2 regions of the Pseudomonas kulmbachensis genome follow, and region 1 is predicted to be linked to the other one. Evidence: predicted binding sites of a transcription regulator. Region 1 holds the regulator's gene; the other holds the start of a gene.

Region 1 (10,984 bases):
CAAGACCCAGTCGCGGATTGTCTCGGCCCAGGCCGAGTTGAGCCTGCGCGGCGAAGGCGAGGCGGGCGTTAACCGTCAGCTGTTTGCCGGTTTGCCGCTGACTGCCGCCGAGCCGTTGATCGAGCCGACGCTGGAAGAGCCGCCACGCCCTGCGCCTGCGCCCGTCGCACCGACGGTTGATCAGCGCGCATTCGACAATATGCGTCATGAGCTGAACGGTTTGCGTGAATTGCTTGAAGTGCAGCTCGGCTCGTTGGCCTGGAGCCAGTTGCAGGATGCCAAACCAGCGCAGGCCAATCTGTGGCGCCGCTTGCAGCGTATCGGTCTGTCCGGGCCGCTGTCGCGTGATCTGCTGGCCCAAGTGGCCGGTATCGAAGAGCCGCGCCAGGCCTGGCGAATGTTGCTGGCGCACTTGGCGCGGATGATCGCTACACCGGAGCTGGAGCCGCTGGAAGAGGGCGGCGTGATTGCGATGGTCGGGCCTGCGGGGATGGGTAAAACCACTACGCTGGCCAAGCTGGCGGCGCGTTATGTACTCAAGTACGGCGCGCAGAATATCGCTCTGGTGAGCATGGACAGCTTTCGAATTGGCGCTCAGGAGCAACTCAAGACCCTGGGCCGAATTCTCAATGTACCGGTGACCCACGTCGCTCCCGGCCAGTCGTTGGGCCAGACCCTCGAGCCGCTGGTGCGCAAGCGCGTGGTGCTGGTGGATACCGCGGGCCTGCAGGCCAGTGATCCGGCGTTGCGTTTGCAGCTTGAAAGCCTGGCTGGGCGCGGGATCAAGGCGCGAAATTATTTGGTATTGGCCACCACCAGCCAGAAACAGGTGCTGACGGCGGCGTACCTCAGTTACAAGCGTTGCGGGTTGGCGGGTTGCATCCTGACCAAGCTGGATGAGACAGCAAGCCTGGGCGAGGTGTTGAGCCTGGCGATCAGCAATGCGCTGCCGGTGGCTTATCTCACTGACGGCCCACGGATTCCGGACGACCTTCACTTGCCGCGTCGGCACCAACTGGTGAGTCGCGCAGTGAGTGTGCAGATGCAGGAAGAACCCAGCGAAGAAGCTATGGCAGACATGTTTGCCGATATCTATCACAGCCCTCCCAAACGGGTCGGCTGAGGCAGTCAAGATTACGTTGCAATGTACCTACATCGGATGGTCTGAAAATTTTGTTCCGCAGGGGAACGAGCAGCCATCGCATGTAGCCGCGTCTAAGTAAGACAAGGTAAAGAAAGATCATGGGCAGCATGCATCCCGTACAGGTGATCGCAGTGACCGGCGGCAAGGGTGGCGTCGGTAAAACTAACGTGTCAGTCAACTTGTCCATCGCATTGGCCGAGCTGGGCAGGCGCGTTCTGTTGATGGACGCGGACCTTGGGCTGGCAAATGTCGATGTCCTGCTGGGCTTGACCCCCAAATTTACCCTGGCCGATGTGGTCGAGGGTCGTTGCGAGCTGCGCGACGTATTGCTGCAAGGCCCCGGCGGAATTCGCATCGTGCCGGCGGCTTCGGGCACCCAGAGCATGGTGCATCTGAGCCCGGCGCAGCATGCCGGCCTGATCCAGGCATTCAGCGACCTTGGCGATAACCTGGATGTACTGGTGATCGACACCGCTGCCGGGATCGGCGAGTCGGTGGTCAGCTTTGTGCGCGCCGCCCAGGAAGTGCTGCTGGTGGTGTGCGACGAGCCGACGTCGATCACCGATGCCTATGCGCTGATCAAACTGCTTAATCGCGATTACGGGATGAACCGCTTTCGCGTACTGGCCAATATGGCCCAAAGCCCCCAGGAAGGGCGCAATCTGTTCGCCAAACTGACCAAGGTTACCGACCGTTTTCTGGATGTAGCCCTGCAGTATGTGGGTGCCGTGCCTTACGACGAGTGCGTGCGCAAGGCCGTACAAAAGCAGCGCGCCGTTTACGAAGCGTTCCCGCGCTCCAAGTGCTCGCTGGCGTTCAAGGCCATTGCGCAAAAAGTTGATACCTGGCCATTGCCCGCCAACCCCAGGGGCCACCTGGAGTTCTTTGTCGAGCGTCTGGTGCAGCAAGCAGGGGGGCGTTTTTAATGACGGCCAGCGGTTATCGCATGTACAGCAAGTCGTCGCGTGACACCCAGTATGAGCTGATCGAGCGCTACGCCCCTCTGGTCAAGCGCATTGCCTATCACTTGCTGGCGCGTTTGCCTGCCAGCGTGCAGGTGGATGACTTGATTCAGGCCGGGATGATCGGCCTGCTTGAAGTATCGGGCAAATACGACGCGAGCAAGGGCGCGAGTTTCGAGACTTACGCCGGCATCCGTATCCGTGGCGCGATGCTTGATGAAGTGCGCAAGGGCGATTGGGCGCCGCGTTCGGTGCACCGCAATACACGCATGGTCAGTGATGCAATTCGGGTAATTGAAGCAAAAACCGGTTGTGACGCTAAAGATCATGAAGTTGCGGCCGAACTCCAGTTAAGCCTTGATGATTATTACGCCATCTTGAATGACACCCTGGGCAGCCGCCTGTTCAGTTTTGACGACCTGTTGCAGGACGGCGAACACGAAGGGCTGCATGAAGATGGCGTGAGTGCCCACACGGAGCCATCGCGAGATCTGGAAGACGAGCGCTTCCAGGCCGCCTTGGCCGATGCGATTGCCCATCTGCCCGAGCGCGAGCGTCTGGTGTTGGCGCTGTACTACGACGAGGAGTTGAACCTCAAGGAAATCGGCGAAGTGCTGGGGGTCAGTGAATCCCGTGTCAGCCAGTTGCACAGCCAGTGCGCCGCACGCCTGCGTGCGCGTCTGAGCCAGTGGCGAGCGCACTGACGGGAACACGTGCACTTATTGTGGGAGCGGGCTTGCTCGCGATGGGATCGACACGGTGAATCAGAAAAACCGCGCCGCCTGCATCGCGAGCAAGCCCGCTCCCACAGTCGATTTGGGCGGTTTTTGAAAACGAATTGATTGAATGGCGCGTCCCCAGACAGGACGCGTTTAAGACTGCTTGGAGGTCGAATTGGACAAGAACATGAAAATCCTCATCGTTGATGATTTTTCAACGATGCGGCGGATCATCAAAAACCTGTTGCGTGACCTTGGTTTCACCAACACGGTCGAGGCGGATGACGGCACCACGGCGCTGCCGATCCTCAACCTGGGGCAAATCGACTTTTTGGTGACCGACTGGAACATGCCGGGCATGACCGGTATCGAGCTGTTGCGCCACGTGCGTGCAGACGAAAAACTCAAGCACTTGCCAGTGCTGATGGTGACAGCTGAAGCCAAGCGCGAGCAGATCATCGAAGCGGCCCAGGCCGGAGTTAACGGTTATGTGGTCAAGCCATTCACGGCTATCGCACTCAAAGACAAGATCGAAAAGATCTTTGATCGCATCGGTTGATCGGTTGCCTTGGGGGCGCTATGGAGCATAAAGAATCCACACAGGGTGATTTTGAGTCGACCCTGAAAAAACATGCTCACGAATTGGTCGAAAGCCTTGAAAGAGGCCAATTTGGCGATGCCGTGCAGCTGATTCACGAACTTAACCAGACTCGCGACCGCGGGCTGTATCGCGAAGTCGGCAAGCTGACCCGCGAGCTGCACAGCGCAATAGTCAATTTTCAGATTGACCCGGGAATGCCGCAAGCCGAAGAAGTGTCGCAGATCACGGATGCCACTGAACGTTTGGCCTATGTTGTGAAACTCACTGAAGCGGCGGCCAATCGGACCATGGACCTGGTGGAAAACAGCACGCCGCTGGTCAACGCAATGGGGCACGAAGCCAAGGCCTTGAGTACGGACTGGGGGCGCTTTATGCGTCGTGAAGTCGGTGCCGAGGAGTTTCGTGAGCTAGCGCGTCGGGTTGACAGTTTTTTGACGCGTAGCGAAACGCAAAACAGCATCGTCTCCAGCAACCTGACGGACATTTTGCTGGCTCAGGATTACCAGGACCTCACCGGTCAGGTGATAAAACGTGTGACGCAATTGGTCACGGAAGTTGAAAGCAATCTGCTCAAACTGGTGCTGATGGCCAGCCAGGTAGATCGCTTTGCCGGGATCGAACACGATCGCGATGCACTGCGTGCTGAAAATAATTCGCAAAAAAACCAGGCCAAGGGTGAAGGTCCGCAGATTCATGCCGATACACGTAATGACGTCGTATCCGGTCAGGATGATGTAGACGATTTGCTGTCCAGTTTAGGTTTTTAGGTCTTGAAGAGGCACGGGCGCTGTTGCCCGGCGTCCACGAGCCTATATCAAGGAGCACGTACATGAGCTTCGGCGCCGATGAAGAAATCCTTCAGGATTTTCTGGTTGAAGCCGGCGAGATTCTAGAGTTGCTGTCCGAACAACTGGTTGAGCTGGAAAGCCGACCGGATGATGCGGATCTGCTCAATGCAATTTTTCGCGGTTTTCACACTGTAAAAGGGGGCGCCGGCTTCCTGCAGCTCCATGAGTTGGTGGAGTGCTGTCACATCGCCGAAAACGTCTTCGACATCCTGCGCAAGGGTGAGCGCAGCGTCGACGCGGAGCTGATGGACGTGGTGCTCGAGGCCCTGGATGCGGTCAACGGCATGTTCAGCGAAGTGCGCGAGCGCAGCCCGGTCACCGCCGCAACCCCTGAGTTGCTGGAAGCGCTGGCGCGTCTGGCCGAGCCTGCGGCTGCGCAGGTTGTCGTTGCACCCGTACCTGAGCCAGTGATGGCTGCCGCCCCGGTGAGCGATATCACCGACAGCGAATTTGAACAGCTGCTGAATTCGCTCGACGCGGTCAAGGCTGCTGCGGCAGAACCTGAACCGGTCACCGCGCCAGAGATCACGGCCAGCGACGAAATCAGCGATGCCGAGTTTGAGTTGCTGCTTGACCAGTTGCATGGCAAGGGCCAGTTTTCCTCGGCCGCTGCGGTGGTTGCCGCCGAGCCTGAAGAGGTGCCTGCTGCGCCAGCCGAAGTGAGCAATGAAATCACCGATGACGAATTTGAAGCCTTGCTCGATCAGTTGCATGGCAAGGGTTCGTTCAATACCGATGCGCTGGAAACTGCGACTGTAGCGCCTGTGGCTATTGTCCAGGAGCCTGCTGGCGATCCGAATCTGATCAGCGATCACGAATTCGAAGCCTTGCTCGATGAGATGCACGGCAAAGGCAAGTTCAGTGCTGATTCTGCTGCGGTAGTGGCTGTGGTTGCGCCGGTCAAACCAGTGCCGGCTGCGCGTCCGGCCCCGGCCCGTGCTGCTGCACCTGCGGAAAAACCGGTCGCCTCCGAGGCCGAAACCACGGTGCGGGTGGATACCGCACGGCTCGATGACATCATGAACATGGTCGGCGAACTGGTGCTGGTGCGTAACCGTCTGGTGCGCCTGGGCCTGAACAGCCATGACGAGGAAATGGCCAAGGCGCTGTCCAACCTTGACGTGGTGACCGCCGACCTGCAAACCGCAGTGATGAAGACCCGGATGCAGCCGATCAAGAAAGTATTCGGTCGCTTCCCGCGGCTGGTACGTGACTTGGCGCGTCAGCTGAAAAAAGAAATCAGCCTGGAGTTGGTGGGCGAAGAAACCGACCTGGACAAAAACCTGGTCGAAGCCCTGGCCGATCCGCTGGTCCACTTGGTACGCAACGCGGTCGATCACGGTTGCGAAACCCCGGAAGAACGCGCAGCCGCAGGCAAACCGAGCTGTGGCCGGGTGATTCTGTCCGCCGAGCAGGAAGGCGACCATATCTTGCTGTCGATCTCCGATGATGGCAAAGGCATGGACGCCAATTTCCTGCGCTCCCTGGCCGTGAAAAAAGGCCTGATGGACAAGGATGCAGCTGATCGCCTGAGCGAGAGCGACTGCTACAACCTGATTTTTGCGCCGGGCTTCTCGACCAAAACCGAGATCAGCGATGTGTCCGGGCGTGGCGTGGGCATGGACGTGGTGAAAACCAAGATTGCCCAGCTCAACGGCTCACTGAGCATTGAGTCAGTCCTGGGGCGCGGCTCGAAAATCGTGATCAAGGTGCCGTTGACCCTGGCGATCATGCCAACCCTGATGGTGATGCTGGGCAACCAGGCATTTGCCTTCCCGCTGGTCAACGTCAACGAGATTTTCCACCTTGATCTGTCACGCACCAACGTGGTCGACGGCCAGGAAGTGGTGATCGTGCGCGACAAGGCGCTGCCATTGTTCTACCTCAAGCGTTGGCTGGTAGCCTCGGCCGCCCATGAAGAGCAGCGCGAAGGGCATGTGGTGATTCTGTCGGTCGGGACCCAGCGCATCGGCTTTGTGGTCGATCAGTTGGTCGGTCAGGAAGAAGTGGTGATCAAACCGTTGGGGAAAATGCTCCAGGGCACGCCAGGCATGTCGGGCGCCACCATTACCGGTGATGGCCGTATTGCCTTGATTCTGGATGTTCCGAGCATGCTCAAGCATTACGCATCACGGCGTATTTGATTCTGGTGAGTCGGGCGTGCCCCGACGACCTAACGGAGTGTTTATGGTAGTCAAGGTCCTGGTGGTGGATGATTCCGGTTTTTTCCGCCGTCGCGTCTCGGAAATTCTGTCGGCTGATCCGACGATTCAAGTGATCGGCACTGCCACCAATGGCAAGGAAGCGATTGATCAGGCGCTGGCGCTCAAGCCGGACGTGATCACCATGGATTACGAGATGCCGTTGATGGATGGCATCACGGCCGTGCGCCATATCATGCAGCGCTGTCCGACCCCGGTATTGATGTTTTCCTCGCTGACCCACGAGGGCGCTCGCGTCACCCTCGATGCGCTGGATGCCGGTGCGGTGGATTTTCTGCCGAAAAATTTCGAAGACATCTCGCGCAATCCCGAGAAGGTCAAACAGATGCTGTGCGAAAAGGTCCACAGCATCTCGCGCAGCAACCGGCGAATGTCCAGCTACAGCGCCCCGGCACCTGTGGTTCCGACTCCAGCGCCCCGGCCAGCACTGGGTGGCTTTACAGCGCCAGCCGCAGTTGCCGCACCTGCACGCACCACGCCGATTGCCAGCCGTGGCGCAACAGCGCCAAGCACAGTCTCTGGCGCGCCCAAACGCAAGGCGTACAAGTTGGTCGCCATCGGAACATCGACCGGTGGCCCGGTGGCCTTGCAGCGGGTATTGACCCAGTTGCCGGGCAACTTCCCGGCGCCGATTGTGCTGGTGCAGCACATGCCCGCGGCGTTCACCAAGGCGTTTGCCGAGCGCTTGGACAAGCTGTGCCGCATCAGCGTCAAGGAAGCCGAAGACGGCGATATCCTGCGCCCTGGTCTGGCCCTGCTGGCGCCAGGCGGCAAGCAAATGATGATTGATGGTCGTGGCGCGGTACGCATCCTGCCGGGCGACGAGCGCCTGAACTACAAACCGTGTGTGGATATCACCTTCGGTTCTGCGGCCAAGTCCTTTGGTGACAAAGTTTTGGCGGTGGTCTTGACCGGCATGGGCGCGGACGGCCGTGAAGGCGCTCGTATGCTCAAACAGGGCGGTAGTCAGGTGTGGGCGCAGGACGAAGCCAGTTGTGTGATTTACGGCATGCCCATGGCCATCGTCAAAGCCAACCTGGCCGATGCGGTGTATAGCCTCGATGACATCGGCAGGCATCTGGTCGAGGCTTGCCACTGATGGACGTGCTCAGCCTGATTGGCATCATCATGGCGTTTGTCGCGATCATCGGCGGCAACTACCTGGAAGGCGGCCATTTAGGCGCGCTGGCCAATGGCCCGGCGGCGTTGATCGTGCTCGGCGGCACAGTGGGGGCGGCGTTGTTGCAGTCGCCCATGAGTGCGTTCAAGCGGGCGATGCATACCGTGGTGTGGATCTTGTTTCCGCCGCGTATCGACATGGCGGGCGGCATCGACCGTGTCGTCAACTGGAGCCTGACGGCGCGCAAGGAAGGCTTGCTGGGCCTTGAAGGCGTGGCCGATACCGAGCCCGACAATTATTCGCGCAAGGGCCTGCAATTGCTGGTCGACGGGGTTGAGCCAGAAACCATTCGCAGCGTGCTGGAGGTCGATTACATGACCCAGGAAAGCCGCGATATCGAGGCCGCGAAAGTCTTTGAAAGCATGGGCGGCTACGCGCCGACCATCGGCATTATCGGCGCCGTCATGGGCCTGATCCACGTGATGGGCAATCTGGCCGATCCGGGGCAATTGGGTAGCGGTATCGCCGTGGCGTTTGTAGCGACCATTTACGGGGTGGCCAGTGCCAACCTGGTGTTGCTGCCCATCGCCAGCAAGCTCAAGGCGATTGCCATGCGCCAATCGCTGTACCGCGAGATGTTGCTCGAAGGCATTTTGTCGATAGCCGAAGGCGAAAACCCACGCTCCATTGAACTCAAGCTGCAAGGCTTTACGGGTTAACCATGAGCCGTCGCCGTCGCCCCGTTGATGAGCACGTCAATCACGAACGTTGGCTGGTGTCCTACGCGGATTTCATCACCTTGCTGTTTGCTTTCTTCGTGGTCATGTACTCGATTTCTTCGATCAATGAAGGCAAGTACCGGGTGGTCTCCAAGGCGCTGGTGGGGGTGTTTAGTGACACCGAGCGCAGCATCAGACCGGTGCCCATCGGTGAAGAGCGGCCGCTGACGACCCAGCCTGCCGAGCCCTTGATCAAAGACAGTGAACATACCGATGCAGGCCTTGGGCAAGTGCCGGATGACCCGCTTAAAACCATCGCCAATGACATCACCAATGCCTTTGGCGACTTGATCGCATCCAGGCAATTGACGGTGCGCGGCAATGAGTTGTGGGTCGAGATTGAACTCAATTCCAGCCTGTTGTTCGGCAGCGGAGATGCGATGCCCAGCAATGCGGCGTTCAACATTATCGACAAGGTGGCGGCGATCCTTAAGCCGTTCGAGAACCCGATTCACGTCGAGGGTTTTACTGACGATTTGCCGATTCGGACCGCGCAATATCCCACCAACTGGGAGCTGTCTTCGGCCCGCTCGGCGAGCATCGTGCGCATGCTCGCAATGCAGGGGGTGAACCCCGGCCGCATGGCGTCGGTGGGCTACGGCGAGTTTCAGCCGGTGGCCAATAACGCCACACCAGAGGGGCGCGCGCTCAATCGTCGGGTGGTGCTGGTGGTGTCGCGCAACCTTGAAGTGCGTCGCAGCCTGACCGCCACCGGAACCGCCAACGCAACACCGGATGCTGCCCTGAAGCGGGCTGGCACACAAACTGCACCGCCACCCACACAGCCGCTGGTTCGCGGGGATGCCGTCAATTCCCCGTCACCAAACCTTTAATCTCGGCCGGCACGCATGCAGCCGGGAGGAACCACAGAATGAGAGTCTGGGCAGTAGCCAATCAAAAAGGTGGGGTCGGCAAGACCACCACATCCATCGCTCTGGCCGGTTTGCTGGCAGAGGCGGGCAAGCGCGTGGTCGTGGTCGATCTCGACCCGCACGGCTCCATGACCAGTTACTTCGGGTATGACCCCGATGGTCTGGAACACAGCGTTTATGACCTGTTTCTGCATCAGGGGCAGGTGCCTGAAGGCTTGGCTGCACAATTGCTGCTGCCCACCAGCCACGAAAAGATTGCCTTGCTGCCGGCCACCACGGCACTGGCAACCCTGGAGCGTCAGGCGCCGGGACAAAGCGGCTTGGGGTTGGTGATTGCGCGCAGCCTGGCGCAACTGTGGCAGGACTATGACTACGCCATCATCGACAGCCCGCCGATTCTGGGGGTGCTGATGGTCAACGCATTGGCGGCCAGCCAACAGTTGATTATCCCGGTGCAAACCGAGCATCTGGCGCTCAAAGGCCTGGAGCGGATGGTCCACACCCTGCGCATGATCAACCGTTCGCGTACGCAAGAGCTGCCGTTCTGCATCGTGCCGACCTTGTTCGACCGCCGCACCCAGGCTTCGATGAGCACCTTGCGGGTGTTGCGCGATGTGTATCCCGACACTCTGTGGCAGGGTTTTATTCCGGTCGATACCCGGTTGCGCGATGCCAGTCGGGCCGGGCAGACACCATCGCAGTTCGACGATAAAACCCGGGGAGTTATCGCTTATCGTGCGTTGCTCAAGCACGTCCTGACCCGCCAGCTTGCACCGCAGGTGGCGTGAGGTGGGCGAGCATTCAAGTATCGGCCGTGCTTGGCCGATAACGTCTACAGGTCTCTGTCGCGAGGCTGTTGAGTGGGGCACTTTATGACGCAGCCGATAGCACTTTCCAACCGACCGCAATTGGCGTTGCAGTCGTACCTCGACGACTTGCTGTTCGATGCAACGCAAGCGGCGCTGGTTGAGTCGGACGAGTTTGCCGACGCCATTCTTGAAGAGCAGGTGCGCGATTCCCGTGTCCTGTCTCTGGAGCAGGCTGCGCAAACCCCTGCCGAAGAGCCACTGGCGATGCCGGTAGAGTTGGCGCAGGTGGGTGTGCCCGCTGAGACGCTGGCCCATCCACTGGTTGAAGTGCATCGGCCGAGTGCGCCGGGTGCGCACTTGCCGATACCGGATGATGGCCGCCCTGCGTGGGCTGCTGAGCCTTTCGAATGCCTGTTGTTCGACGTGGCCGGGTTGACCCTGGCGGTGCCTTTGGTGTGCCTGGGTTCGATTTATTCACTGGCCGGGCGTGAACTGACCCCGCTGTTTGGTCAGCCCGACTGGTATCTGGGAATTCTGCCCAGCCAGGGCGGCAAGCTTAACGTGCTGGACACGGCGCGCTGGGTGATGCCCGAGCGCTATCGCGATGATTTTCGCGAAGGCCTGCAATATGTCATTTCAGTACAGGGCTACGAATGGGGGCTGGCGGTGCATCAGGTCAGTCGCTCGTTGCGCCTGCACCCGAACGAAATCAAATGGCGCTCCCAGCGCGGGCAGCGGCCGTGGCTGGCGGGCACCGTGATTGAACACATGTGTGCACTGCTGGATGTGGAGCAATTGGCGCAGTTGATCGCCAAAGGCAAATCATAAGAACAAAACGGGTTGATGCTCATCTGTCAGGGTGAGCCGCCGGTTATCAGAATTTTGCAGTATTTCAGTCAGGGGTTTGG
Region 2 (6,578 bases), 2.3 Mb from region 1:
TCACACCCTCACCCCCCCTCCCTCATACCAGACCATTGCGCTGTGCAAGCTCGATCAAATCAACGAGTGAGCGAGCATTGAGCTTCAATAAAAGGCGCGTTTTGTAGGTACTTACCGTTTTATTACTCAGAAACATCCCATCTGCGATTTCCTTGTTACTTTTCCCCCTTGCTAACTGCTGTAGAACCATCATCTCGCGCCCTGAAAGCCGATTGACCATATCAGCCTCACTGGCATTCCCCAGACTTGATCGCACAGAGTGCAGCGCCTGATTAGGGAAGTAGCTATAGCCTGACAGCACAGCCTTGATTGCACTCAACAGTTCGGTTAAATCCTGCTGTTTGCACACATAACCTGCTGCACCGGCCTGCATGCAGCGCATGGAGAAGTGACCTGGCGCTTGTGAGGTTAGCACCAACACCTTAATAGGCACTGCAGGCGTAGACAACCGAGCTATAACTTCAAGCCCGTCAAGTTTAGGTATTCCTATATCCAAAATCACAATGTCAGGCGCGTACTCACGCGCAAGCTGTAAAGCATCCACTCCATTGTCCGTCTCTGCGATGACTTCATAGCCATGTCGTTCCATGAGCATACGCACAGCCAGACGAATTACAGGATGATCATCCACGATCAGCACTTTATTCATGGGCAATTCCAATTTATCGCTGTTCGAATTTTTAGAACCAGCACAATAGCCTAGTCATAACAACCTGGGCATAGTGTCCCCCCCAAGCATCAACAACCAAAGACACTTCCTACAGATATTGAAGAATCACCCTACAGAAATAGCCCATTAAAACTAAGCCTATATTTCACGCTAACGCAAATAGCCTCACATGCAAAAATCACTACTGCAAGACCACTTTAATATTTAAAACACAAGCCCCATGATCACTGGCGCACCTTCTCACAATTAGCAGAAAACCCTTAAAACAAACAAAAACCCAAAATAAATACTGACTCCCTACAAAACCCTCCTTGATATATAAATACCTCAGCACAACAATAACTTAATTACAGAGTATCCCCTCTGTTCGGAAATCACCACACAGGCCAATCAAAAATCAACAAAACCTCAGCCCCAAACCTCTCAACATCCAGCGAGACTTAAATCTACTATTTTTCCAGAGAAAAATATTACAATTTTGTACTTACAGAATAGGACTACAGATCAATCAGAAAACACCCCAAATTAAAACATATCAAAAAAAAAGACTCACACCAAGTCAATTCAAAAAACAAGCGACCGAACAAGAACATAAAAAATGATAAAAAAACCCACCAACAAACAACTTAAAACACCGCACCTCCAGCCACACTCGAGCCACTCATAAAAAACTTACAGCGCCCTACTCCCCAGCCTTAACCACTCCTATAGAACTCACCACAGATAACACCAAAACGCCTACACAATATTCAAGCAACCAACAAAACCAAAAGCCCCACCCATTAACATGACGAGTAACACTTACATCCCATTTGCGATTTCAAAAAAATGCGTCTAACTTCAAAGCAACCCTGCCATAAAAATCAAGATTCTTCGCCCTTCAGTCCACCGCGCAATCGCGCACTAGCTATCCTTCACTAGCCCAACACTTTTAAACTACATAACTATGGCCTTCCTCATGATTAAAAATAATTTAAAAATCAACAACCCACTCACAGTGATCGCCATTTTCTCGATGTTGACCGAGGCTTCCGCTGCCGTTTCATTGCCCTATATAGATATTGAGCATCAGAATATATACATCTGGTTCCTTGTTGTATTCCCAACGCTTCTAGTTACGCTATTTTTCCTGACCTTGAACTTCAACAACAAAACACTTTACACGCCCTCCGACTTATCCAAGGCTGACAGCCACCCCAAAACGACAACGTATACCCCTGCCGCCTATGCAGGACAAACGCTAACATTCAAGAGCACGAAAGTTCCGGCACTGGCCTGTTCACGACATCATCACCCCGGCACGAGCTTTCACTCTTTCAGCCCACCTGCTTTTACTTTTCTTCCACAAGGCCACAGAACCTACGATTCCACACCAACAGCGTCCAACTGGACAAACAACACATCTGCAAATCGACCGCTACCTAAGTACGTGCTCATAGAGAGCTCCGCATTTAAAAATATTCATTTGTTAAACCTTAGCCATCCACCCCTGCAACGACTAAACAACACATCGAACATCCTGGAGGCACTCCATACGCATTGCAAAACGCCACACAAGCACAAAAACAACACGTCTAAAAATGACCTGCTTTTTTTATTAACAAACAGGCAGTCCGACATTCCGCCAGAGACGCTAAAGCGCTCTATTGCCCTCTCTAAAAACCTACTATTTACGCCTCAATCTACCGTCATCACCTACAACACTGACACGCATATACTCAACATCGTAAACCCGCCCTCTCTTTCGATAAACTACTGAATTCCAAGCAAAAAAAAGCCCCGACCAAATGGCCGGGGCTTTTTTAATTCGGGTCGTATCAGAACAACTTACGGCCTTTGTTTGCCGCAATTCGCATGCGCAAGGCATTCAACTTGATGAAGCCGGCTGCGTCGGCCTGATTGTAGGCTCCGCCATCTTCTTCAAACGTTGCAATGTTTGCATCAAACAACGACTCGTCAGACTTGCGACCTGTCACGATCACATTGCCTTTGTACAGTTTGAGGCGAACGACACCGTTAACGTGGGCCTGAGAAGCATCAATCATTTGCTGCAGCATGATGCGCTCTGGGCTCCACCAGTACCCGGTGTAGATCAGGCTGGCGTACTTAGGCATCAACTCATCTTTGAGGTGAGCCACTTCACGATCCAGAGTAATCGACTCAATGGCACGGTGAGCACGCAACATAATGGTGCCACCCGGGGTTTCGTAGCAACCACGGGACTTCATGCCGACGTAACGGTTCTCAACGATGTCGAGACGACCGATACCATTCTCTCCGCCGATACGGTTAAGCGTTGCCAATACGGTGGCGGGTGTCATTTCAACACCGTCAAGAGCAACGATATCGCCGTTGCGGTAAGTCAGTTCCAGATAAGTCGGCGTGTTAGGCGCGTCTTCTGGCGACTTGGTCCAACGCCACATGTCTTCTTCATGCTCGGTCCAGGTATCTTCCAGCACGCCGCCCTCGTAAGAGATATGCAGCAAGTTGGCGTCCATCGAGTAAGGAGACTTCTTCTTGCCATGACGCTCGATCGGGATATTGTGCTTTTCAGCGTAATCCATCAGCTTTTCACGGGAGAGCAAATCCCATTCACGCCAAGGAGCAATAACCTTCACCCCTGGCTTCAAGGCATAGGCGCCCAGTTCAAAACGAACCTGGTCATTCCCTTTACCCGTTGCGCCGTGCGAAATGGCATCTGCACCAGTTTCGTTGGCGATTTCAATCAGGCGTTTAGCAATCAGCGGACGAGCGATTGAGGTACCCAGCAGGTACTCGCCTTCGTAAACGGTGTTGGCACGGAACATCGGGAAAACGAAGTCTCGAACAAACTCTTCACGCAGGTCATCAATGTAGATTTCCTTAACGCCCATGGCTTGCGCCTTGGCACGTGCAGGTTCGACCTCTTCGCCCTGACCCAGGTCAGCGGTAAAGGTTACGACTTCACAGTTATAAGTATCCTGCAGCCACTTCAGGATCACCGAAGTGTCCAGGCCGCCCGAATAAGCCAAAACGACCTTGTTTACGTCCGCCATGCCATCACTCCACGGGTTGTTCGAAAAGCCGAACAGTCTACCGCCCATATCCATTAATTTACAGAGGCGCGACAGCTTAAGACGACAAAGCGACAGTTTATGTCAAAGGGGCGACGAGACCGCTACCTCAGGAAATCGCTGCAGGGTTGGTAACACCCTGTGCCGGAGCAGCTTTTTCTGGCATGGGAAGTCGCTCCAGACGGACACTGACCCGGCGGTTTTTGGCACGATTGGCTCGGTTGCTATTAGGGACCAGCGGGTATTGCTCGCCATGGAAGCGAACCGTGATCTGCGACTCCTGCAGACCATGTTCCTTGAAGTAATCCATAACAGCCAGTGCCCGGCGTCGTGACAGCTCACGATTGGTCAGGCGATTACCCAAATTGTCCGAATAGCCGTCCAATGAGACGTGATTGACCGTTGGGTCTGCTCTCAAGTATTCCACCATGACTTGCAAGCTGATCCGGGCAGTGGCGTCCAGCTCGGTACCGCCACCAGGAAACCCAATCCGGCTTTGCCTGACCTGTTCGAAATTTTTGGGTAAAAGCTTTGCCGTACAGGCCTCGTAATCCCCATAAGCCTGGCGAAACCTTGCCGGCAGCAGGCGCACTTCCGAGACGCTACCCTCTCGGGAGTAGTGCCTGAGCAACGGGCTACGCCCTTCAAGCAGCCCGCGAAACAAACTTGCAGCCTGGGCTTGGGAACTGTTGAACAGTATCTGCCCACGCCCTATGCGCACCGACCCCAGGTCAATATCCCCTCTGCCCGGTTGCCACGGTGCAGCGGCGGCCAACAGTTTTGCAGAACCCTCGCCGAGCATCGAATTAGAGGCATTGAGGCGGAAAACGGCCTGTTCTCCTGCGCGACGTACAAACGCTCCTGAGCCGAAATCGGTAATGGGCTGAATCAGGCGGCATTCGAATTTGTCACCTTCCACTTTCCACTCGATATTCTCCAGCCGCGTCTGGAAAGTCAGAGCCATGGCCGGCAGGCTGGCAAACATACTGAGCAGGATGAAATAACGCTGGCGCACGGGTGGCTCCAAAGGCTTGCACTGCAAAAAAACCGAGAACCGATATACGGCTTACGCATGAGATATCGGTTAGCAATCACAAAACTTGATAGCGAGTGCCTGATAGAGTCTTTTCCGGTAGCATTCACATCAGTTTGACCCGCCTGGAATCCCCAATGTCTGACCGCCTGACCCTGCTGCGTCCCGACGACTGGCATATACATCTTCGCGATGGTGCTGTGTTGCCTCACACTGTCGCGGATGTTGCGCGCACTTTTGGCCGCGCCATCATCATGCCCAACCTGGTACCTCCGGTGCGTAACGCTGCCGAAGCCGATGCCTACCGCCAGCGCATTTTGGCTGCTCGCCCGGCCGGTAGCCGTTTCGAGCCGCTGATGGTGCTGTACCTCACCGATCGAACACAGCCGGAAGATATTCGTACGGCCAAGGCCAGTGGATTCGTCCATGCCGCCAAGCTGTATCCGGCTGGGGCAACGACCAACTCCGACTCTGGCGTGACCAGCATCGACGCGATCTTCCCGGTTCTTGAAGTCATGGCTGAAGTTGGCATGCCTTTGCTGATCCACGGTGAAGTCACGCGCGCTGGCGTGGACGTCTTTGACCGCGAAAAAATCTTCATCGACGAGCATATGCGCCGCGTTGTAGATCGCTTCCCGACGCTTAAAGTCGTGTTTGAGCACATCACCACTGCAGAAGCAGTGCAGTTCGTCAACGAGGCTTCAGCCAACGTTGGCGCAACCATTACTGCTCATCACCTGCTCTACAACCGCAATCACATGCTGGTTGGCGGTATTCGCCCGCACTTCTATTGCTTGCCGATCCTCAAGCGCAACACCCACCAGGAAGCCCTGCTGGATGCGGCCACCAGCGGCAGCGAGAAGTTCTTCCTGGGCACCGACTCGGCGCCACATGCCCAGCACGCCAAAGAAGCTGCGTGCGGTTGCGCAGGTTGCTACACCGCCTATGCGGCCATTGAGATGTACGCAGAAGCCTTTGAACAGCGTAATGCGCTGGACAAACTGGAAGCCTTTGCCAGCCTGAATGGCCCGCGCTTCTACGGATTGCCTGCCAGCACCGAACAAATCACCCTGGTTCGCCAGGAGTGGACCGCCCCTACCAGCCTGCCTTTCGGCGCGCTGACCGTAATCCCGCTGCGCGCCGGTGAAAAACTGCGCTGGCGCCTGCTGGAGGAACAGCTGTGAGTGACGACCATTATGATGACGAACACGAAGGCGGCCATGGCGGCGGATCACGCCACCCGATGGCCGAGCGTTTTCGCGGCTATCTACCGGTCGTAATCGATGTTGAAACCGGTGGTTTCAACAGCGCCACCGATGCCTTGCTGGAAATCGCCGCTGTAACGATCGGCATGGACGAAAGAGGCTTTGTGTTCCCGGAACACACCTATTTCCACCGTGTAGAGCCGTTTGAAGGCGCCAACATCGAAGCCGCTGCTCTGGAATTTACCGGGATCAAGCTCGATCATCCGCTGCGCATGGCCGTTAGTGAAGAAACAGCCCTGACCGATATCTTCCGTGGCGTACGCAAGGCTCTGAAAGCCAATGGCTGCAAACGCGCCATCCTGGTGGGCCATAACAGCAGCTTCGACCTGGGCTTCCTCAACGCCGCTGTCGCGCGTCTGGACATGAAACGCAATCCGTTTCACCCATTCTCGAGTTTTGACACCGCGACCCTCGCGGGTCTGGCCTATGGCCAAACGGTACTGGCCAAAGCCTGTCAGACCGCCGACATCGATTTTGATGGACGCGAAGCGCACTCGGCTCGTTATGACACCGAGAAAACCGCTGAACTGTTCTGTGGCATCGTCAACCGCTGGAAA

Evidence for each region. The regulator FliA, encoded in region 1, starts transcription of late flagellar genes. The targets are predictions, from matches to a motif close to CTAAAGTTTNNNNNNNNNNNGCCGNTAA.
Region 2: U5A05_RS05425 (flagellar protein MotY) is a predicted target of FliA. The motif match lies at 4,801-4,828, and genes of this name have one in related genera.

Annotation. Positions count from the first base shown of each region.
Region 1 is NZ_OY817088.1:3,501,836-3,512,819, reverse strand. It holds gene flhF (flagellar biosynthesis GTPase FlhF) at 1-1,123, shown strand, start outside; gene fleN (flagellar synthesis regulator FleN) at 1,243-2,070, shown strand; gene fliA (RNA polymerase sigma factor FliA) at 2,070-2,810, shown strand; gene U5A05_RS16260 (chemotaxis response regulator CheY) at 3,013-3,384, shown strand; gene U5A05_RS16255 (protein phosphatase CheZ) at 3,405-4,193, shown strand; gene U5A05_RS16250 (chemotaxis protein CheA) at 4,256-6,418, shown strand; gene U5A05_RS16245 (protein-glutamate methylesterase/protein-glutamine glutaminase) at 6,462-7,595, shown strand; gene U5A05_RS16240 (flagellar motor protein) at 7,595-8,335, shown strand; gene motD (flagellar motor protein MotD) at 8,338-9,228, shown strand; gene U5A05_RS16230 (ParA family protein) at 9,267-10,055, shown strand; gene U5A05_RS16225 (CheW domain-containing protein) at 10,140-10,904, shown strand.
Region 2 is NZ_OY817088.1:1,156,974-1,163,551, reverse strand. It holds gene U5A05_RS05440 (response regulator transcription factor) at 23-649, opposite strand; gene U5A05_RS05435 (hypothetical protein) at 1,629-2,429, shown strand; gene U5A05_RS05430 (argininosuccinate synthase) at 2,488-3,705, opposite strand; gene U5A05_RS05425 (flagellar protein MotY) at 3,833-4,738, opposite strand; gene pyrC (dihydroorotase) at 4,894-5,940, shown strand; gene rnt (ribonuclease T) at 5,937-6,578, shown strand, end outside.